Regions from separate parts of the Nonomuraea sp. NPDC004354 genome, predicted to be linked through region 2. Evidence: riboswitches for the same ligand, from Rfam matches in the RefSeq annotation. Region 2 holds a riboswitch; the other holds the start of a gene.

Region 1 (10,590 bases), on a different contig from region 2:
GTGCAGCGCTTTCTCGAGAAGCCCACCTGGGGCCAGGTTTTCTCCGACACGGTCAACACCGGCATCTACGTCATGGAGCCAGAAATCCTCGACGAGGTCCCCGCGGGGGAGGCCGTCGACTGGTCCTCCGACGTCTTCCCGCGCCTGCTCGAACGCGGCGCCCCGATCTACGGCTACGTCTCCGACTGCTACTGGGAGGACGTCGGCACCAACGACAGCTACCTCAAGGCCCAGGCCGACGCGCTGTCCGGACGGGTCAAGCTCGACATCGGCGGCTTCGAGATGTCGCCGGGCGTCTGGGTGGGCGAGGGCGCCGAGGTGGACCCCGAGGCCGTCCTGAAGGGCCCGCTGCTCATCGGCGACTACGTCAAGATCGAGGCCGGGGCCGAGCTGCGCGAGTACACCGTGCTCGGCAGCAACGCCGTCGTGCGCGAAGGGGCCTTCCTGCACCGCGCGGTCGTCCACGACAACGTCTACATCGGCCCCGGCGCGCACCTGCGCGGCTGCGTCATCGGCAAGAACACCGACCTGATGACCGGCGCCCGCATCGCCGAGAACGCCGTCGTCGGCGACGAGTGCGTCATCGAGGCCGAGGCCTACGTCTCCAGCGGCGTCAAGGTCTATCCCTTCAAGACCGTCGAGGCCGGCGCGGTCGTCAACACCAGCGTCATCTGGGAGTCGCGCGGCCAGCGCAGCCTGTTCGGCCCGCGCGGCGTCAGCGGCCTGGTCAACGTCGAGATCACCCCCGAGCTCTGCGTACGGCTGGCCAGCGCCTACGCCACCACCCTGAAGAAGGGCGACCAGGTCATCACCTCGCGCGACTCCTCCCGCGCGGCCAGGGCGCTCAAGCGCGCGGTGATCAGCGCGCTGACCGCGAGCGCCATCGACGTGCTCGACCTGGAGGCCATGCCGCTGCCCGTGGCCCGCTTCCACACCTCCCGCAGGCCCGCCGGCGGCGGGATCGCGCTGCGCACCACCTCGGGCGACCCGCAGAGCGTCGACATCGTCTTCATGGACTCCCACGGCGCCGACCTCACCCCCGCCGCCCAGCGCAAGCTGGAGCGCGTCTTCTCGCGCCAGGAGTTCCGCCGGGCCTTCCCCGGCGAGATCGCCGAGCTGAGCTTCCCCGCCAGGGCGGTGGAGGACTACGCGCAGGAACTGCTGCGCTGCGTCGACATGACCGGCGTGGACGGCATGAAGGTGGTCGTCGACTGCGCGGGCGGCACCTCCTCGGTGGTCCTGCCCACCCTGCTCGGCCGCCTCGGCGTCGAGGTGCTGACCGTCAACGCCAGGCTCGACTCCGCCTCGCCCACCGAGACGCTCGCCGAGCGCCGCCGCGACCTGCAGCGCCTGTCGGAGCTCGTCGGCTCCTCCCGGGCCGCCTTCGGCGTCCGCTTCGACCCGGTCGGCGAGCGCATCGCCCTGGTCGACGAGATGGGCCAGCTCATCAGCGAGGAGCGCGCGCTGCTGGTGGTGCTCGACCTGGTCGCCGCCGAGCGCCGCCGAGGCAGGGTGGCGCTGCCCGTCACCACGACCAGGGTGGCCGAGCAGGTGTGCCGCTTCCACGGCGTCCAGGTCGAGTGGACCTCGACCTCGCTCGACGCGCTCACCTCCGCCGCCGCCAAGCCGTACATGATCTTCGCGGGGGACGGCAGGGGCGGTTTCATCGTGCCGGAGTTCGGGGCCACGGTGGACGGCCTGGCGGCCTTCCTGCGCCTGCTCGGCCTGGTGGCCCGCACCCGCCTGACGCTCAGCCAGATCGACGCGCGCATCCCCGAGGCCAAGCTGCTCAAGCGGACCGTCCCGACGCCGTGGGCCACCAAGGGGGCGGTGATGCGCTCGGTCATCGAGGCCGCCGAGGGTTTCGACATCGACACCACCGACGGCGTGCGGGTGGTCGGCGACGACGGGCGCTGGGCGCTGATCCTGCCCGCCGCCAGCGAACCCGCCACCGACCTGTGGGCCGAGGCGCATGATTTCGACACAGCGGAGGCATTTCTCGACAGATGGGCGCGCGTCGTCGAGCAGGCGGCGGGAACGTGACAACACAACTGGCGCGGCGGCATGGACCTTGAGGGCGGCTCGGCGGTAACTTTGTCACCGTCCGAACCCGTCGTGCGGCGTCTCGCCTTGACCTTTGCTCGTGATCAGCGTAAGTTGCGGCATTCGCAAACGTGAACTAAGCGAGAGGCGTGGGGCGCCCTGATCAACCGTCGCCGCGTTCTCGCGGTAGGAGGCCGAGCCGATCGATGCCGTACGTCTACTGTACGCAGTGCGGTCATGCCAACCCCGAGGATGCCCGCTTCTGCTCCCGGTGTGGGTCGCCGCTGACCAGACACGAGGTCTCAGGGGACACCACCTCGACGATCTCCGTCGCGGGAATCGAGGCGTATGAGGCGGAGACGGCCGACGCCCTGCTGGCCGAGCGGGCCGCCGTCGAGCAGCTGCCGCCCGGCGCGGCGCTGCTGGTGGTCACCCGTGGTCCCAACGCCGGCAGCCGCTTCCGGCTCGACCGCGACCTGACCACGACGGGCCGGCATCCCGAGAGCGACATCTTCCTCGACGACATCACGGTCTCGCGGCGTCACGTGGAGTTCTACCGCCATCCCGGCGGCGCCTTCACCGTCCGCGACGTCGGCAGCCTCAACGGCACCTACGTCAACAGGGAGCGCATCGAGGAGGTGCCCCTCCACAGCGGCGACGAGGTGCAGATCGGTAAGTTCCGCCTCGTCTTCCTCACGCGGGGCGCATGAGCTCCCAGGCGGCGCGTTCGCACATGAGCATCGGGGAGGTGCTCGCCCTGCTGCAGGGCGAGTTCCCCGACGTCACCGTCTCCAAGATCCGTTTCCTGGAGAGCGAGGGGCTGATCGAGCCCGAGCGCAGCCCCTCGGGCTATCGCAAGTTCACCTACATGCACGTGGAGCAGCTGCGCTTCATCCTCACCGAGCAGCGCGACCACTACCTGCCGCTGCGGGTCATCAAGGACAGGATGGCCGACGAGCTCGGCCGTCCCAGGGCGCTGCCCGAGACCAAGGAGGTCCGGTTCAGCCGCGCCGAGCTGCTGGAGGCCAGCGGGCTCGACGACGAGACCCTCACCGAGCTGGAGGACTACGGCCTGCTCGCGCCGGTCGCCCGGCGCTACGACGAGGACGCGGTCAAGGTGGCGCGCAGCGTCGGCGCCCTGGCCCGGTACGGCCTGCACGCCCGGCACCTGCGCGCGGTCAGGGCCGCCGCCGAGCGCGAGGCCGGTCTGGTGGAGCAGGCCGTCGCCCCCATCCTCAAGCGGCGCGCTCCGGGCGCCATCGGCGAGGCCGACGAGACGGCCAGGCAGCTGTCCGGCCAGTTGCTCGAGCTGCACGCCGCTCTGTTGCGCACCGCCGTCCGCTCGGCCCTGGGCGGCTGACCCGCAGGGCGGCATCCCGAAAAAACCGGAAATTCCGCTCGCCCGCTGCCGTCGGGGATGCGGGCGCCCGCCGAGGCGGCCCTGGAGCCCGGTAGGTTGGCGGGAAGCCTCGGGGGCAGGGGATATTACCTACCCAGTGGGTGTTACGTTGAAGTGCGGTAGATGCGGCCCATGGATCGTGAATTCGGAGCAGCCCGTGTTGCAGATGGAGGTAGTGGGCGTTCGCGTTGAAATGCCCACAAATCAGCCGATCGTTCTGCTCAAGGAGGCGCAGGGTGAGAGGTTTCTCCCGATCTGGATAGGAATGACCGAAGCCACGGCCATCGCGCTCGCCCAGGCGGAGGAACCGCCGCCCAGGCCCTTGACCCACGACCTGTTCAGGGACGTGCTGAGCGCGTTGGGCGTCGGCCTGCGTGCGGTCAACATCGTCGCTCTGCGTGACGGGATCTTCTTCGCCGATCTGGTCTTCTCCAACGGCGTGGAGGTCAGCGCGCGCCCCTCCGACTCCATCGCCCTCGCGCTGCGCACCGGTGCGCGGATCTTCGCCAGCGAGGAGGTCGTGCAGGAGGCCGGAGTGATCATCCCCGATGACCAGGAGGATGAGGTGGAGAAGTTCAGGGAGTTCCTTGACACCATCACGCCCGAGGACTTCGGACGCGCGGGGTAGGACTCCCTTCGTGAAGGCTCGTACCCTTGGTCGCCACCTGGGGTACGCATTTCACTGCATTTACGCTTCGCGACGCGCCGAGCCGGATCGTTGACTGCGGATGGTCACGGTCCTACGGTGCAAGTGAAACCTGTGGTTGTCATTTACGAACCCCCAGATCAGACCACGGGATGAGAGAAAGCCGGAGGTCCGCGTGGCGGTCAGCAGCGGCGAGGGAAAGACGGCCGGCCAGGAAGATCCGGTGCGGCGCGAAACCGCGCGCCAGCGTGCCGGTGAGCAGGGCCTGCTCTTCGACGAGCAGCCCACGACGTTGCCTGCCGACATCGGCTATCGCGGCCCCACGGCCTGCGCGGCGGTCGGCATCACCTACAGGCAACTGGACTACTGGGCGCGCACGGGCCTGGTCGAGCCGACGATAAGAGCCGCGCACGGATCCGGCTCGCAGCGGCTCTACAGCTTCCGCGACATCCTGGTGCTCAAGGTCGTCAAGCGGCTGCTCGACACCGGCGTGTCGCTCCAGCAGATCCGCACCGCCGTACAGCACCTGAGAGATCGGGGCGTCGGCGACCTGAGCAGGATCACGCTCATGAGCGACGGCGTCAGCGTCTACGAGTGCACCTCGGCCGACGAGGTCATCGACCTGCTGCAAGGCGGTCAGGGAGTGTTCGGTATCGCGCTGGGCAGGGTCTGGCGCGAAGTCGAGGGATCGCTCGCGGAGCTGCCGGGGGAACGAGCGGCGGTCGAGGACACCGTCCCGGCCGACCATCCCACTGACGAACTCGCCCAGCGCCGCAGAGCCCGGCGAATGGGCTGATTCCCGGACGCTGGTAGCCTAGGGCTGGAGCCGACGACCCCGAGCGGGAGAGTCCCCGGGCCACCGGGGCGCCGAAGGAGCAACCCTCCCCGGAATCTCTCAGGCACCCAGTACCGCTCGGACGAGGCCACTCTGGAAAGCAGGCACGCCCGCCAGGCGCGTCTCACCGACGGTGCAAGCCCGCGACCCCGCGGGCGAACCTCTCAGGTTGATGACAGAGGGGGAGACCCGGCAGACGCCCGTGCTCTCCACCAGCCTTGGGAGGCAGTTTCCATGACCGAGCCCCTCAGCGACCTCGCTGCACCGCCGTTCGCGACCCGCCACATCGGTCCCTCGGACGGCGAGCAGGCCAAGATGCTGGAGGCGGTCGGCTTCGAGTCGGTCGCCGACCTGGTAGCGGTGGCCGTACCCGAGGCCATCAGGGCCAAGGACCAGCTGAAGCTGCCCGTCGCGGCGGGCGAGAGCGAAGTGATCGCCGAACTGCGGGCGCTGGCCGGCCGCAACCAGGTGCTCACCTCCATGATCGGCCTGGGCTACTACGACACCGTCACCCCCGCGGTGATCAGGCGCAACCTGCTGGAGAACCCGGGCTGGTACACCGCCTACACGCCCTACCAGCCGGAGATCTCCCAGGGCCGCCTGGAGGCGCTGCTCAACTTCCAGACCGTCGTCTCCGACCTGACCGGTCTCGACGTGGCCGGTGCCTCCCTGCTGGACGAGGCCACCGCCGCCGCCGAGGCGATGACACTGGCGCGCCGCGCGGGCAGGTCCAAGAGCAACGTCTTCGTCGTCGACGCCGACGCGCTGCCCCAGACCAAGGCCGTACTGGCCACCCGGGCCGAGCCGCTGGGCATCGAGCTGGTCGTCGACTCCCTCGACGGTGAGCTGCCCGAGTGCTTCGGCGTGCTCGTGCAGTACCCGGGCGCCTCCGGCCGCCTGCGCGACTTCCGCGCCCTGGCCGAGACCGCCCACGCGGGCGGCGCGCTGGTCGTGGCCGCGGCCGACCTGCTGTCGCTGACGCTGGTCGCGGCCCCCGGCGAGCTCGGCGCCGACATCGCCATCGGCTCCTCGCAGCGCTTCGGCGTGCCGTTCGGCTTCGGCGGCCCGCACGCCGCCTACATGTCGGTCCGCGAGGGCCTGCAGCGCCAGATGCCGGGCCGGCTCGTCGGCGTGTCGGTGGACGCCGACGGCGACCCCGCCTACCGCCTGGCCCTGCAGACCCGCGAGCAGCACATCCGCCGCGAGAAGGCCACCAGCAACATCTGCACCGCCCAGGTGCTGCTGGCCGTCATCGCCGGCATGTACGCCGTCTACCACGGCCCCGAGGGGCTGCGCCGCATCGCCCAGCGCACCCACCGCATGGCCGTCACGCTCGCCGCGGCCCTGCGCGCCGGGCGTGTCGAGATCGTCCACGACGGTTTCTTCGACACCGTGCTTGCCCGCGTGCCCGGCAAGGCGGCCCAGGTGGTCGCCGCGGCCGCCGAGCGCGGCGTCAACCTCTGGCAGGCCGACGCCGACCACGTCTCGGTCGCCTGCGACGAGAAGACCACCCTGGCCCACCTGGAGCAGGTCGCCGCCGCCTTCGGCGTGAGCGTCTCGCTGACCGACCTGGCCGCCGAGGACGCCCTGCCCGAGGGCCTGGCCAGGGAGAGCGACTACCTCACCCACCCGGTCTTCCACAGCCACCACTCCGAGACCTCGATGCTGCGCTACCTGCGCCGGCTCCAGGACAAGGACATCGCCCTCGACCGGTCGATGATCCCGCTCGGCTCCTGCACGATGAAGCTCAACGCCACCACCGAGATGGAGCCGATCACCTGGCCCGAGTTCGCGGGCATCCACCCCTACGCGCCGCTCTCCCAGGCCGGCGGCTACGTCGAGCTGGTCGAGACGCTGGAGGCCTGGCTGGCCGAGGTGACCGGCTACGACGCCGTCTCCATCCAGCCGAACGCCGGCTCGCAGGGCGAGTTCGCCGGGCTGCTGGCCATCCGCGCCTACCACCGCGCCAACGGCGACGCGCACCGCGACGTCTGCCTCATCCCCTCCTCCGCGCACGGCACCAACGCCGCCAGCGCGGTCATGGCGGGCATGCGCGTGGTGGTCGTGGCCTGCGACGACAACGGCAACGTCGACCTGGCCGACCTCGAGGCCAAGATCGACAAGCACGCCGAGTCGCTGGCCGCGATCATGGTGACCTACCCGTCCACGCACGGCGTCTACGAGGAGACGATCACCGAGGTCTGCGCCAAGGTCCACGCCGCCGGCGGCCAGGTCTACGTCGACGGGGCCAACCTCAACGCCCTCGTCGGCCTGGCCAAGCCGGGCGAGTTCGGTGCCGACGTCTCCCACCTCAACCTGCACAAGACCTTCTGCATCCCGCACGGCGGCGGCGGCCCCGGCGTCGGTCCGGTGGCCGTGCGCGGTCACCTGGCCGCCTACCTGCCGGGCCACCCGCTGCGCGACGGCTCGCCGGTCGGCCCGGTCTCGGCCGCGCCGTACGGCTCGGCCGGCATCCTGCCGATCTCGTGGGCCTACGTCAGGCTGATGGGCGGCGAGGGCCTCAAGGCCGCGACCGAGCAGGCCATCCTGTCGGCCAACTACCTCGCCCGCCGCCTGGCCCCGCACTACCCCGTCCTCTACACCGGACGCGGCGGCCTGGTCGCCCACGAGTGCATCATCGACCTGCGCCAGATCACCAAGGAGACCGGCGTCACGGTCGACGACGTGGCCAAGCGCCTCATCGATTACGGCTTCCACGCCCCGACGATGTCCTTCCCCGTCGCCGGCACGCTGATGATCGAGCCGACCGAGAGCGAGGACCTGGCCGAGCTCGACAGGTTCGTCGAGGCGATGGCCGCCATCCGCGGCGAGATCGCCAAGGTGGCCGACGGCACCTACGACAAGACCGACAACCCGCTGCGCAACGCCCCGCACACCGCCGAGTCGCTGGTGGCCGACGAGTGGCCGCACCCGTACACCAGGACCGAGGCCGCCTACCCCGTCCAGGGGCTGCGCGACGGGAAGTACTTCTCGCCCGTCCGCAGGATCGACCAGGCCTACGGCGACCGCAACCTGGTCTGCGCCTGCCCGCCCCTGTCGGCGTACGAGGACTGAGCGGAACCGAACGGGCGGCCTCCCCTGCGAGGGGGGCCGCCCGTTCGGCATCTCAGGTGGGGACGTAGCCAACACCCGTGCACAGGATGGTCATGTCGGGCGACGCGGCGGCCGGAAATCGTTAGGCTCGACGTTGATCGTCATCGGTTGATCCCCACCGGTCTCCAAGGAGCCTTGTTGACGTCCCCCGAGCTCGACACCCCGCTGACCACCGGCCCGCTCGACCGTGCCCGCCGCCTCGCCGAGAGCGGCGACCTCGAGGGCGCGGCGGCGATCTTCGCCGAGCTGGCCGCCGACCCCGAGGGACGCGACCGGGCCCAGGCGGCCGTGGGCCTGGCCGTGGTGCTGGAGGAGCGGGGCGACGTCGCGGGCGCCAGAGCGGCGGCGCGGGCCGCGCTGGCCACCGGCCACCCCGAGTACGCGGCCCAGGCCGCCTGCCACCTCGCGCGCGGCTTCGAACGCGAGGGGAACGCCGAGCAGGCCAGAGGAGCCTGGCAGGCCGTGATCGGCATGGGGACGGCCGCCTACCTGCCGCTGGCGCACCTGGCGCTGGCCCACCTGGCCGCCGGCGAGGAGGAGGCCGAACGCGAGCTGCGGGCGGCCATCGCCGTCGGCGACCCCGAGCTGAGCCCCCGCGCCGCCCAGGAGCTCGCCGAACTGCTGCTGGACACCGGAGAGCCGGGCGAGGCCGCCACGGTGCTGGTCGAGGCCCTGCCGCTGGCCGAAGGCGCCCACGAGGCGCGGCTGCGGGTGCTGCTCGGCATCGCCCATCTCGAGCTGGCGTGCGCGGAGTTCGCCGGCGCCGTCGAGGCGGGGCAGGAAGCCGGGCAGGAGGCGGGGCACGAGGCGGAGACGAGCGCGCTGGCGATCGAGCTGCTCGCCCGCACCCTGCCCCTGCGCGGGAGGGGCGAGGCCGCTGACGAGGTCTGGCAGTACGGCCTGTCGCACGCCGACGAGGAACTGGCCGCGCAGGTAAGGCTCCGCTTCGACAGGGACGCGCTCAGCCCCGGCGCGTGAGCACGGCCCCAAGCGCCGGGCGCGGGCCCGGACGCGGGCGCGGGCGCCGGGTACACCGGGCACGGGGCGTGGGTGGCGGCGCGGGGCACCGGGCACGGGGCGTGGGCGGGGCGCGGGGCACCGGGCACCGGGCGCGAGGCGTGGGCGGGGCGCGGGCGCGGGGCACGGGGTGTGGGCGGAGGCGCCGCGCCGGGTGTGGACACCGGACACGGGCGCCGGACGTGGGCCGGTGCGAGGCGGGGGGCACCCCTGCGGCTACCGTTGGAGGGTGGAGATCACGACGCCGCGGGGGGCGGCACTGGTCGACGTCGACGAGGTGGAACGGCCCAGGTTCCTGCTGGTGCTCACTCATGGCTCGGCCGGCGGCGTGGACGCGCCGGACCTGCTGGCCGTACGGGACGCCGCCATGGACAGGGGGGCCACGGTGGCCAGGGTGACCCAGCCGTTCAGGCGGGCGGGTGCCAGGGCGCCGGGCTCGCCCGCGCGGCAGGACGAGGCGTGGCTGGCCGTCATCACGGAGCTGACCGGGCGCTATCCGGGGCTTCCGCTCGTGCAGGGCGGCAGGAGCAACGGCGCCAGGGTCGCGTGCCGTACGGCGAAGGCGGCGGGTGCGGACGCCGTGGTGGCGCTGGCCTTCCCCCTGCATCCGCCGGGGAAGCCGGAACGCTCCCGCGCCGACGAGCTGCGCGGTGCGGGGGTCGACGTGCTGGTGGTGAACGGGGACAGGGACCCCTTCGGGGTGCCCGACGCCGCCGACGCCGCACGTCTGGTTGTGCTGCCGGGCGAAGGGCACGACCTCAAGAAGGATCCCGCGAAGGTCGGCGAGGTGGTCGCCGACTGGCTCGCGGCGCGGTACTGACTGTCAGGCGGCGCCGACCAGCGGCAGCGGCCGGTGCGGGGCGATGACGTCGCCGCTGGGCAGGAGCTCCCCGGTGTCCTCGAAGAGGACCACACCGTTGCACAGAAGGCTCCATCCCTGCTCGGGATGCGACGCGAGGGTGCGTGCGGCCTCGCGGTCGGGCGCCTCAGCAGACGGACAGGCCGGGTCGTGCGGGCACATCGGCGTGCCTCCGATATCTCTTGACTGGGCTCCCTCGCTGGAAGCGGCGGGGGAGCGGCTCGGGCTGTTTCGTATTCTGCGCCAAGTGTGCGGCGTGCGTCACACTTTCCGACATAGCCCGTTAGGACGATTCAAGGAGGATCCCCGGGTGGTTCAGACCATGTGACCTACGACACAGCGTGCCTCACCTACGATAACGGGCCGGCTTCGACACGCTGACGGGCCGGTAAACCCTCTGTTACGCGGCCAGACCGCGCAGCATGGCCTCCAGGCCGCGCTCGAAGTCGGCGTCGGCGCGCTCGTCGTGGCGCACCCAGGTGTCGCGTTCCGGGTCGGCCCATCCCGACTGCTGCACCTCCACCGCGACGCTGCCGAACACGAAGGCGCGCATCGTGCGGACGGCCTCGGCGGCGTCGGTCAGCCCCGCCTCCGTCAGCTGCTCGACCTGCTCCACGATGGCGATCGCCGTAGCCCCTTTGGGGGGTTTGGTCAGGGCCAGCGCGAGCACGCCCGGG
Region 2 (10,590 bases):
CCGGGGCCCGGACGGACCCCGGCGGGTGTGTCAGTTGTCGCCTGACGTGAGCGCGGTGTACTCCTCCGCGCTCAGCAGGTCCTCGGGGTCGCCGGACACGCGCACCCTGAACATCCAGCCCTCGCCGTACGGCTCGCTGTTGACCAGGTCGGGCTTGTCCACGACGGCCTGGTTGACCTCGACGACCTCGCCGGAGACAGGGGCGTAGATCTCGCTCACGGACTTGGTCGACTCGACCTCGCCGATCGAGTCACCGGCCTCGAACGTCGCACCGACCTCGGGCAGCTGCACATAGACCACGTCGCCCAGCGCCTCGGCGGCATAGGCCGTGATGCCCACCGTCAGGGTCAGGCCGTCGTCGAGTCCGGCGACCCACTCGTGCTCCTTGGTGTAGCTCAGATCGTCGGGAATGCTGCTCACTTGTTCCTCCTGTAGAAAGGCAGCTCAACCAGGTCCACGCCCTCTTGGCTGCCCCGGATGTCAACGGCCAGACCTTCTTCTATCCCAGTGTCCACGTACGCCATCGCGATGGGCTTGCCGAGGGTCTGCGACGGCGCGCCGCTGGTCACCTCGCCCACGACGGCCCCGTCACTGGTGACAGGGAACCCATGGCGAGGGACCCTGCGACCCGTCGCGACCAGGCCGACGAGGCGGCGGCGCGGCGGGACGTCCTTGACCTGCTCGAGCGCGGCCCTGCCGACGAAGTCGCCGGGCTTGTCGAACTTCACCACGCGGCCGAGGCCGGCGTCGAAGGGCGTGAGCGAGACGCCGAGCTCGTTGCCGTACAGCGGCATGCCGGCCTCGAGGCGGAGCGTGTCACGGCTGGACAGGCCGGCGGGCATGATCTCGTACGGCTCGCCCGCCTTGGCCAGCGCGTGCCACAGCGCGACGGCGTCGGCGTTGGCGACGAAGAGTTCGAAGCCGTCCTCGCCGGTGTAGCCGGTGCGGGCGATGAGCGCCTCGGCGCCGGCGACCGTGCCGGGCAGGCCGGCGTAGTACTTCAGGCCCGCGAGGTCGGCGTCGGTGAGCGTGGCGAGGATCTCCTGGGCGCGCGGGCCCTGGATCGCGATGAGCGCGTACTGGTCGGAGCGGTCGTCGACGACCGCGTCGAAGCCCTCGGCGCGCTCGGTGAGGCGCTCGGCGACCATGGGGTAGTTGGAGGCGTTGGCGACGACCATGTACTCGTCGTCGGCCAGGCGGTAGACGATGAGGTCGTCGAGGACCCCGCCCTGCTCGTTGACGATCATCGTGTAGCGGGCGCGGCCGGGCGCGAGCACGGACAGGTGGCCGACCAGCGCGTAGTCGAGCGCCTCGCCGGCCTGCGGGCCGGTCACGAAGATCTCCCCCATGTGGGACAGGTCGAACAGCCCGGCCCGCTCGCGTACGGCCTTGTGCTCGGCGGACTCGCTCCCGTAGCGCAGCGGCATCAACCAGCCGGCGAAGTCGGTCAGCGTCGCGCCGAGGCTCTCGTGTACGTCTCGTAGCGGTGTCGGTCGGGACATTGTTCGCACCTCAGGATGGGTTGGATGCCAGGATCCTCCCCCTCTGTCATCGGTGCCTGAGAGCTTCACCCGGTTTTGCCGGACTTTCACCTTCGGCGAGGCCCCGCAGGCCTGCTTTCCAGAGGTCACCTTGCCCGCGCGGTCCTTTGCCTTGAGAGGTTCGCGGGGAGTGCTTGCTCCTTCAGGGGTCCTGGCCGGGTGCCAGGACGCTCTCCCGCGTGGGTTCATCGGTGTCCGTAGGCAAGACTAGTACGGATCCGGCCATCAAGGGAAAGGTGCGGGCGGGGGGACTCGAACCCCCACAGTGTCACCACCAACAGGACCTAAACCTGCCGCGTATGCCGATTTCGCCACGCCCGCGCAACCGCCATCAGCTTAGCGCCCGGGCCGGGGCCGAGATACTCGTTTGCGATCAAGCCCGCGGACTTGATCGCAAACCTCAGACCAGGCCGAGCTTCTTCTTCAGGCCGGCCACGTGGCCCGTCGCCTTCACGTTGTAGAGCGCCTGCTCGATCTTCCCGTCGGGGCCGATGACGAAGGTCGAGCGGATCACGCCGACGATCTCCTTGCCGTACAGCTTCTTGGCGCCGTACGCGCCGTAGGCCTTGTGGATCTCCAGGTCGACGTCGGACAGCAGCGGGAAGGTCAGCGCGTCGCGCTCGACGAACTTCACCAGCTTGTCGGTCTTGTCCTTGGAGACCCCGAGAACGACGAAACCCTCGTCGGTCAGCTGACCAAGGTTGTCGCGGAAGTCGCACGCCTGCTTGGTGCATCCGGGCGTCATGGCGGCGGGGTAGAAGTACAGGATGACGCGCTTGCCGCGGTAGGCGTCGAGGGAGACGGCGCCGCCGTCGGCCGCGGGGAGCGTGAAGTCCGGAGCGGCGTCTCCTGGCTGGAGCTTGGTTTCGGTCACGGGCTCAACCTAACCCCAATCGAAGGGACACGTTTCGCCCGCCGTGCGGTACGGCGGCGCGACCTGACAGACTGATCACCCTGAGAAAGGAGAGCCATGGCCGAGACCGACCCTGAAGAGCTGGAGCGCAGGATCACCCGGACGCGCGCCGAGCTCGCGCGGACCGTTGACGCCATCGCCGACCGGGTGAGCCCCAAGCGGGTGGCCCAGCGCAGCATGGACGAGGTCAAGTCGAGGGCCGAGCACTTCGTGGCGTCGGTCGGCGATCTCGTGGGGGTGACGCCGCGGCCGGTGCGCTACGACGACGACGCCGGGGACCTGTGGGAGGACGAGCGGCCTGTCGGCTCGGCGCTGATCGCCGTGGGCGCGGTGCTGGTCGTGGGCGCGGCGATCGTCCTGTGGCGCCGGCGCCGCAGGCGCTGACGGGCAGGCGTCACCGGCCCGCCGGGCGCCCCGCGAGGGGCCGAAGGACGGGCGCCACGCACCCTCGCGGGCGCCGAGCCTCGCGGACGCCGAGCCTCGCGGACGCCGAGCCTCGCGGGCGCCGAGCCGGAGGGTGCGGGTCAGAGGGTGGCGGGTCAGAGGAAGGTCCTGCCCTCACCCCGGTAGGTCGGGACCTCCTCGACGACCTTGTCGCCCTCGACCAGCAGCAGGCTCGCGAACCGCTCGCACAGCTCGCCCGACTTGGCGTGGCGGAACCACACCCTGTCGCCGACGCGCAGGTCCTCGGCGGGCTGGCCGAGCAGCGGGGTCTGCACCTCGCCCGCGCCCTCGTCGGAGGAGTAGCGCAGCCCCGGCGGCAGGTACGGCTGGGGCAGCCGCGACGGCCCCGGCGCCCCTGAGGCCAGGTAGCCGCCGCCGAGCACGGTCACCACGCCGAGCCCTGGACGCCGGACGACCGGAAGGGCGAACAGCGCGGCAGGACGGCCGCTGAAGCCCCGGTAGAAGTCGAAGAGCCTGGGGTGGAAGAAGCCCGAGCCGGCCGCGCACTCGGTGACGGCCTTCTCCCTGACCGTGCGGTCGACGCTGCCGGTGCCGCCGCCGTTGACGAACTCGAGGTCGGCGACCTGCCTGACGGCGTTGACGATGCGGCCGCGCCGTACGATCAGCTCGCGGGCCGAGCGGGCCTGCATCAGCCTGATGGCGCGGGCGAAGGCCGCGTTGCCGGGCGGGTCGTCGCCGACGCCCGCGATCTGTGCCTCGTAGGCCATGAGGCCGACCAGGCGGAAGGCCGGCCGCTTGGCGATCTCGGCGGCCAGGTCGGCGGCGTGGGCGGGTTCGCGGACCGGGGAGCGCAGGGCGCCGGCGCGGAAGCGCCCGCCGAGGGCGACGTATCCGGCGTCGATGTCGAGGCAGAGCCGCAGGACCGGGCCGCCTGCCGGCACCGCCGACTCGATGAAGTCGAGGTGCTCGGCGGAGTCGACCATGAGCGTGATCTCCCGCACGGCCCGCTCGGTGGCGGCCAGCGCCGCCAGCGCCGTCCTGTCGGCGGTGGGATAGGCGACCAGCACGTCGCTGAACCCCTGCTCGACCAGCCACAGCGCCTCGGGCAGGGTGAAGGCCATGACGCCGCTGAAGCCGTCCATGGCGAGGATGCGTTCGAGGACGGGGCGCGAGCGGACCGACTTGCTCGCCACCCTGATCGGCTTGCCGCCGGCTCTGCGGACCAGGCCCGCCGCGTTGGCCCGCAACGCCTCCAGATCGAGGATGGCGAAGGGCGGCTCGAACGCGGCGGTGGCCCTGTCGTAGCGCTGGCGGTCGTCCATAGAAGCAGGGTAATACCGATGTTCGCCGGCAAAGATCCGGCAAACCGGCGGCGGGGAAGGGCTTTGTGGCGCGGCGGCCCCCTGTACCTCTGTCGGTGTGATGACAACACTCCAGGACCGCCTGCCTGGTGGAGCCGCTCCGAGCGAGCACGAGACGCCCCGCCGCAGGGCGTCCAGGGTGCTCAGACCGGCACGAACCCCCGCCGGTGTCGCGGTGGCCTTCACGACGTCGGCCGGGCTGACGCTGCTCGCCGCCGAGGTCCTCGCCGGACTGATGGGCGGCGGGCTCGGCCTGCTGCCCGTCGACCAGGTGCTCGCCCTGGCCGCCCGCACCGCGTGGTCGGACCCGGAGCTGATGCTGGGCGCGGTCGGCGTGGCGGGCACCGGCCTGGTGCTAATGGGGCTCGCCCTGGTGCCGGGCCGGTCCAGGCTGGTGCCGCTGGAGACCGCCGACCCGCGGATCGTCATGGGCGTCACCAGGTCGGGCCTGCGCAGGACGCTCAGGGCCGTCGCCGAGGACGTCGACGGGGTGCGCAGCGTGCGGGTACGGCTGCGCCGCCGGCAGATCGAGGTCACGGTCGTCTCCGACGCCGAGCGCACGGGCGAGATGCTGCGCAGGACCGGGGCCGCCGTCGGCGAGCGGCTGAACGGGCTCGGCGCCATGTGCGCGGGCGAGGTCGTGGTACGGCTGCGCCGGAAGGGGCTGTGATGCGGCAGTACGGCGGCAACAGGATCGGGCTCGGTGTCGTCGGTGGTGTCCTGCTCGGCCTGGGCGGCTACGCCTACCTGCGGGGTGGTGGCGAGCTCGGGACCCGCAGGAACGCCAGGGTCCTGGAGGACGACGTCGCCGGCTACGTCGCCGCGCATCCGTGGGTCTCGTGGCTGCTCGCGCTCGTGCTGGTCTTCGCCGCCCTGCTGGCCTTGCGGTGGCTGCTCATCGCGCTCGGCTGGGGCAGGCTCGGCAACCGCTCGGGCACGGGGACGGCGCTGCTGTGCGTGGGTCTGAAGGACGTGGACGGCATCAGCCGTACGGCGGTGCGGGTCGTGGGCCAGGACCGGCTGCGGATCGCGGTGACCTGCCCCGCCCTCGCCGACGTGGGCGCCGTGGTGACCAAGCTGAACCGCGAGGTCGTCGGCAGGGTGCGCCGCGACGTGGGTGTCGACGACATGGGCGCGATCGTCCGCGTCCACGTCCGCCGCTGACCCGATTGGGTCTTACTGGAAAGCTTCTTTACTTTTAAGCTCGCGGTGTGGACCTTGAGGTTCGTCACCTGAGGGTGCTGTGCGCCATCGCGGACACGGGAAGCATCTCGAAGGCCGCCGCGACCATGGGTATGTCGCAACCCGGCATCGCCGCCCAGCTGCGCAGGATCGAGCGGATGGTGGGCGGGCCGCTGTTCGACCGCTCGCACGACGGCGTCCGGCCGACCCCGCGGGGCGAGTGGTTGCTGACGCGGTCACGGTCCCTGCTCCCGGCCTTCGACGAGCTCCAGCGTGACGCCGCCCGCTACGCCTCGCCGCCGGGCGGCCCGCTGCGCATCAGGGTGGGGTGCGCCCCGACCCGGCTGGCCATCTACCTGGCGCGCAGCCTGGACGGGCTGCTTCCGGGAGCGGAGATCAGCCTGCGCACCGAGGCCACCCTGGACCCGTTGCCGGGACTGCTCGAGAGCGAGCGGATCGAGCTGGCCACGCTCGACGACTACCCGGGACACGAGCTCGTCCCGCCGCGGGGCACCCGCTACGCGGTGATCGCCACCGAGCCGCTGTTCGTCGGCCTGTCCTCCCGGCATCCTCTCGCGGGCGCGGAGGAGGTGGAGCTGGGCGACCTCGCGCAGGAGGACTGGGCGCAGCCGGCGCTGCTGGAGTCGGGGCCGCGCGAGCACATGGCGGCGACCTGCGCCGAGCACGGCTTCACGCAGCGCGTCACCTTCGCGGTGAACCTGGAGGTGGCGCTCGACCTGATCGGCGAGGGCAGGTGCGTCGGGCTGTTCCAGGCCACCGCGCCCGCCAGGGACGGCATCGTGATCAGGCCGCTGCGTGGTGCCCCGCTGCGCTTCCGCCACCTGCTCGGGTGGCACGAGAAGGGCCCGCTGGCGGCGCTGGCCGGCGATCTGGTGCAGACGGTGACCAAGACGTACTGGAGCGAGGCCCGGCGGGCGCCCGTGTATCAGGCCTGGTTGAAGCGCCACGGCCGCATATAACGTCAAATTATAGGAAAATGTTGGCTTACTAAGCCTTTTACTCTCGCGGTCAACTTGGGACGACTCCTCGCCCGACACCCCCAAGGAGCACGAGAGTGAAACCCACCCTCCGGCTGGGTGCTGCCGCCATGCTCGCGCTGGCACTGGTCGTGACCACGACCGCGGCGGCGGACCCGCCCACCCCTGCCGAACGCCGCACCGCCGCGTCGGCCGCCAAGAGCGCCCTCCTGGCCCACTCCGAGGCCCTGTTCGCCACCGCCGACGACGAGTTCGCGCTCGTCTCCTCGGTCGGCGGCGTGCGCGGACAGCAGTACCTGACCTACGCCCGCACGCACGCGGGCCTGCCCGTCTACGGCGGCGACGTCGTCATCGTCACCGACGAGTCGGGCCAGGTCGTCCACCAGGTGACCACGGGCCAGCGCGCCGAAGCGGCCGCTCCCGCCACCCCCACCGTGACCGCCGAGCAGGCCGCGCTCGCCGCCCGCAAGCGGGTGCCCACGGTCTCCGGCGTCGGCACCCCCACCCTCGCGATCCACGCCGCCGGCGAGCGGCCCCGGCTGGCCTGGGAGGTGGTCGTCGAGGGGAGGACCGCCAAGGCGCCCAGCAAGCTGCACGTCTACGTCGACGCGTCGTCCGGCCAGATCGTCGACGAGTGGGACGAGGTGCGCGCTGGCACCGGCAACAGCTACTACAACGGCAACCCCGTCCAGATCGCCACCTCGCCGTCGTACTCGATGGTCGACCCGACCCGGCGCGGCCTCCAGTGCGGCGGCCAGAACGGCCAGGCCTACACCGGCACCGACGACACCTGGGGCAACGGCACCGGCACCAACCTGGAGACCGCTTGCGTCGACACGCTGTTCGCGGTCCAGAAGGAATGGGACATGCTGCGCGACTGGCTCAGCCGCGACGGCATCGACGGCCGCGGCGGCGGCTTCCCCGCGCGAGTCGGCCTGGCCGAGGTCAACGCCTACTGGACGGGCTCCTACACCAGCTTCGGCCGCAACTCCGCAGGCACGCAGCAGCTCACCGCGATGGACGTGGTCGGCCACGAGTACGGCCACGGCATCTTCCACACCACCCCCGGCGGCCCCGGCAGCGGCAACGAGACGGGCGGCCTGAACGAGTCGACCGGCGACATCTTCGGCGCGCTGACCGAGCACTACGTCAACGAGCCCGCCACCCTCGACCCGCCCGACTACCTGGTGGGCGAGGAGGTCAACCTGAGCGGCTCGGGGCCGATCCGCAACATGTACAACCCGTCGGCGCTCGGCGACCCCAACTGCTTCCGGCTGCCCGCCCCCGAGGTGCACGCGGGCGCGGGGCCGCAGAACCACTGGTTCTACCTGGTGGCGGAGGGCACCAACCCGCAGGGCAAGCCGGCCAGCTCGCGGTGCGACAACGGCCCGGCGATCACCGGTATCGGCATCCGCAAGGCCGGTGAGATCTTCATGAGCGCGCTGAACACCAAGACGCTCCCGTGGACCCACGCCAAGGCCCGCGTCGCCACGCTCAACGCGGCCAAGACCCTGTACCCGGGCAGCTGTGTGGAGTTCAACGTCGTCAAGGAGGCCTGGTCCGGCGTCAGCGTGCCGGCGCAGGCGGGCGAGCCGACCTGCCAGCAGGGCAGCGACTTCACCGTGGCGCTCGACCCCGCCTCGCGCACGGTCCAGCCGGGCCAGCAGGCGACCACGACCGTGCGGACGACCGCGATCGGCACCGCCCAGTCGATCACCCTGGGCACCGGCACGCTGCCGTCCGGCGTGACGGCGGCCTTCTCCCCCGCCACCATCACGGCGGGGCAGACCTCCACGCTGACCCTGTCCACCTCCTCGGGCACCCCGGTCGGCGCCCACTCCGTCACCGTCATGGCCGACGGCACGGACGTCGACAGGCAGGCGGCCTTCACGCTGACCGTCGGCACGCCACCCGGCCCCGGCACGCCCGACATCCCGGTGGCCAACCTCACCGCGCACCTGAGCCAGCTGCAGAGCATCGGCCCGCGCCCCTCGCCGAGCACCGGCTACACCTCGGCGCTCACCTACATCAGGGGCAAGCTCGACGCGGCCGGATACGCCACCCAGGTGCAGAACTTCACCTACGGCGGCAGGACCCACCAGAACCTGATCGCCGACTGGCCCGGCGGCCCGGCCGGCCAGGTGGTCATGCTGGGCAGCCACCTCGACAGCGTCTCCGCGGGGCCCGGCGTCAACGACAACGGCACCGGCTCCTCCTCGCTGCTGGAGCTGGCCCTCACGCTGGCCGGCCGTAACCCCACCCTGACCAAGCACGTGCGCTTCGCCTGGTGGGGCGCCGAGGAGCTGGGGCTGCGCGGCTCGCAGTACTACGTGCAGACCAGCGGCGTGTCCGGCATCGAGGCCTACCTGAACTTCGACATGACCGGCTCGCCCAATCCGGGCTACTTCGTCTACGACGACGACGCGCAGCTGCAGCGGCTGTTCAACGACTACTACGCGGGCATCGGCGTGCAGACCGAGATCGAGACCGCGGGCGACGGGCGCAGCGACCACGCCCCGTTCAAGGACGCGGGCGTCAGGGTCGGCGGGGTCTTCACCGGCGCCGAGGCGGTCAAGACGACGGCCCAGGCGGCCAAGTGGGGCGGCACCGCCGGGCAAGCGTTCGACCGCTGCTACCACTCCGCGTGCGACACCTACCCGGCCAACGTCAGCACCACGGCGCTCGACCGCAACGCCGACGCCGCGGCCTACGTGCTGTGGAAGCTGGCCGTCGGCGGCGGCGCGGCCGACGACTACACGGTGACGCTGAACCCGTCGTCGGCCACCGTCCAGCCGGGGCAGACGGCCACGGCCACGCTGTCCACCCAGGTCACCTCGGGCAATCCGCAGAGCGTCACGCTGTCGGCGGCCGACGTGCCCAGCGGGGTCACCGTCACCGTCGACCCGCAGACGATCACCTCGGGCCAGACGGCGACGGTGACGATCGCCACGGCCTCGGGTACGGCGCCGGGGGCGTACCCGATCACCGTCAACGCCGACGGCACCGCGGCCGACCACTCGGCCCGCTTCACGCTGACGGTCGGCGGCGGGGAGACCACGTGGGCGGCGTGGACGCCGTACGCGGTGGGTGACGTGGTCAGCTACCAGGGCGTCCGGTACCGCTGCCGGATCGCCCACACCTCGCTGCCGGGCTGGGAGCCGCCCAACGTGCCGGCTCTCTGGCAGCCCGTCTGATCCGTTCCTAGGCGAGCGCGTCCGTACGGCAAGCGGGCCGGCGGCGACCGGGTAGCCGGTGGCTGTACGGCAAGCGGGCGGGCGGCCACCGGGGTAGCCGGTGACCGCCCGCCCATCCCGCGTACTCCAGCAGAAGAACCGGCATAATCCCCCATATGCCCCGAAGGCCCCTCCTGGCGCTCCTGTACCTGGCCCCCGCCTTCGTCCTGGCCGCCACGGTCGTCGTCACCAGGACCGTCACCACCGAGCTCGTCCTGCTCAACGACACGCTGAACCACCCGCTGCTGTTCGGCCTGACCGCCCTGGTCCTCGGCGGGCTGGGCGTGCGCGAGCTGGTCAGGCCGACACCGTGGGCCAGGGCAGTCGTCGTGATCGCGACGATCGCCGGGATGCTCGGCTGGTCGGCCTACGGGCTGCGCTGGTCGATCTTCGACTCCGTCGAGGTGGCCGCGGTGAAGGGGCCGGGCCCGCTCATCCTGATCGTGCGGGAGCAGCACGGCATCTTCGAGACCACGATGACGCTCAGCATCCGCGAGGACGCCGGCCTGCTCAGCCGCGAGTGGTCGCTGTCCTGTCCCGACCTCGATCTCGAGAGGGAGGACCTCCGGTGGGTCGGGTCGACCAGGGTCGAGGCGCGCGTCCCGGGCGAGGACGCGCCCATCGGCGTCGACCTCGACGCGAAGGGCCGTCCGCTCGGGGCGTGCGGGTAGTCGGTCAGCCGGTAGGCGTGGGCTTGACCGTGGGCACAACGCTCGGGGCGTGCGGGTAGCCGGTCAGCCGGTAGGCGTGGGCTTGACCGTGGGCACAACGGTCGGCGGCGGCACCACGGTGACGGAGGTGGTCGGCATGGGCGACGGCAGCGGCGGGCGGGCGTACGGGTAGGTGCAGGTCCGGCCGCGCGGGGTGGACCAGCACTCGGCGGGCGGCTCCCCCCGGTACCCTTCGGGGCCACCCCAGCGATACACCTCGGGGCCGCCTAAGCGGTGCCCTTCCGGG

Evidence for each region. Region 2 has a riboswitch for glycine ahead of gcvT (glycine cleavage system aminomethyltransferase GcvT). Riboswitches for the same ligand answer to the same signal wherever they lie in the genome.
Region 1: another riboswitch for glycine. It lies ahead of gcvP (aminomethyl-transferring glycine dehydrogenase); the one in region 2 lies ahead of gcvT (glycine cleavage system aminomethyltransferase GcvT).

Annotation. Positions count from the first base shown of each region.
Region 1 is NZ_JBSGDV010000014.1:118,387-128,976, forward strand. It holds gene ACWENQ_RS31545 (sugar phosphate nucleotidyltransferase) at 1-2,043, shown strand, start outside; gene ACWENQ_RS31550 (FHA domain-containing protein) at 2,250-2,753, shown strand; gene ftsR (transcriptional regulator FtsR) at 2,777-3,403, shown strand; gene ACWENQ_RS31560 (bifunctional nuclease family protein) at 3,600-4,070, shown strand; gene ACWENQ_RS31565 (MerR family transcriptional regulator) at 4,264-4,884, shown strand; glycine riboswitch at 4,919-5,010, shown strand; gene gcvP (aminomethyl-transferring glycine dehydrogenase) at 5,158-7,998, shown strand; gene ACWENQ_RS31575 (hypothetical protein) at 8,176-9,015, shown strand; gene ACWENQ_RS31580 (alpha/beta hydrolase family protein) at 9,284-9,874, shown strand; gene ACWENQ_RS31585 (DUF5999 family protein) at 9,878-10,075, opposite strand; gene ACWENQ_RS31590 (TetR/AcrR family transcriptional regulator C-terminal domain-containing protein) at 10,314-10,590, opposite strand, start outside.
Region 2 is NZ_JBSGDV010000011.1:281,577-292,166, reverse strand. It holds gene gcvH (glycine cleavage system protein GcvH) at 31-420, opposite strand; gene gcvT (glycine cleavage system aminomethyltransferase GcvT) at 417-1,502, opposite strand; glycine riboswitch at 1,536-1,631, opposite strand; glycine riboswitch at 1,632-1,729, opposite strand; tRNA gene ACWENQ_RS28410 (tRNA-Leu) at 1,779-1,862, opposite strand; gene bcp (thioredoxin-dependent thiol peroxidase) at 1,942-2,415, opposite strand; gene ACWENQ_RS28400 (DUF3618 domain-containing protein) at 2,512-2,838, shown strand; gene ACWENQ_RS28395 (amino acid deaminase/aldolase) at 2,994-4,181, opposite strand; gene ACWENQ_RS28390 (DUF6286 domain-containing protein) at 4,282-4,890, shown strand; gene ACWENQ_RS28385 (hypothetical protein) at 4,890-5,384, shown strand; gene ACWENQ_RS28380 (LysR family transcriptional regulator) at 5,432-6,382, shown strand; gene ACWENQ_RS28375 (M28 family peptidase) at 6,478-9,594, shown strand; gene ACWENQ_RS28370 (hypothetical protein) at 9,750-10,304, shown strand; gene ACWENQ_RS28365 (hypothetical protein) at 10,368-10,590, opposite strand, start outside.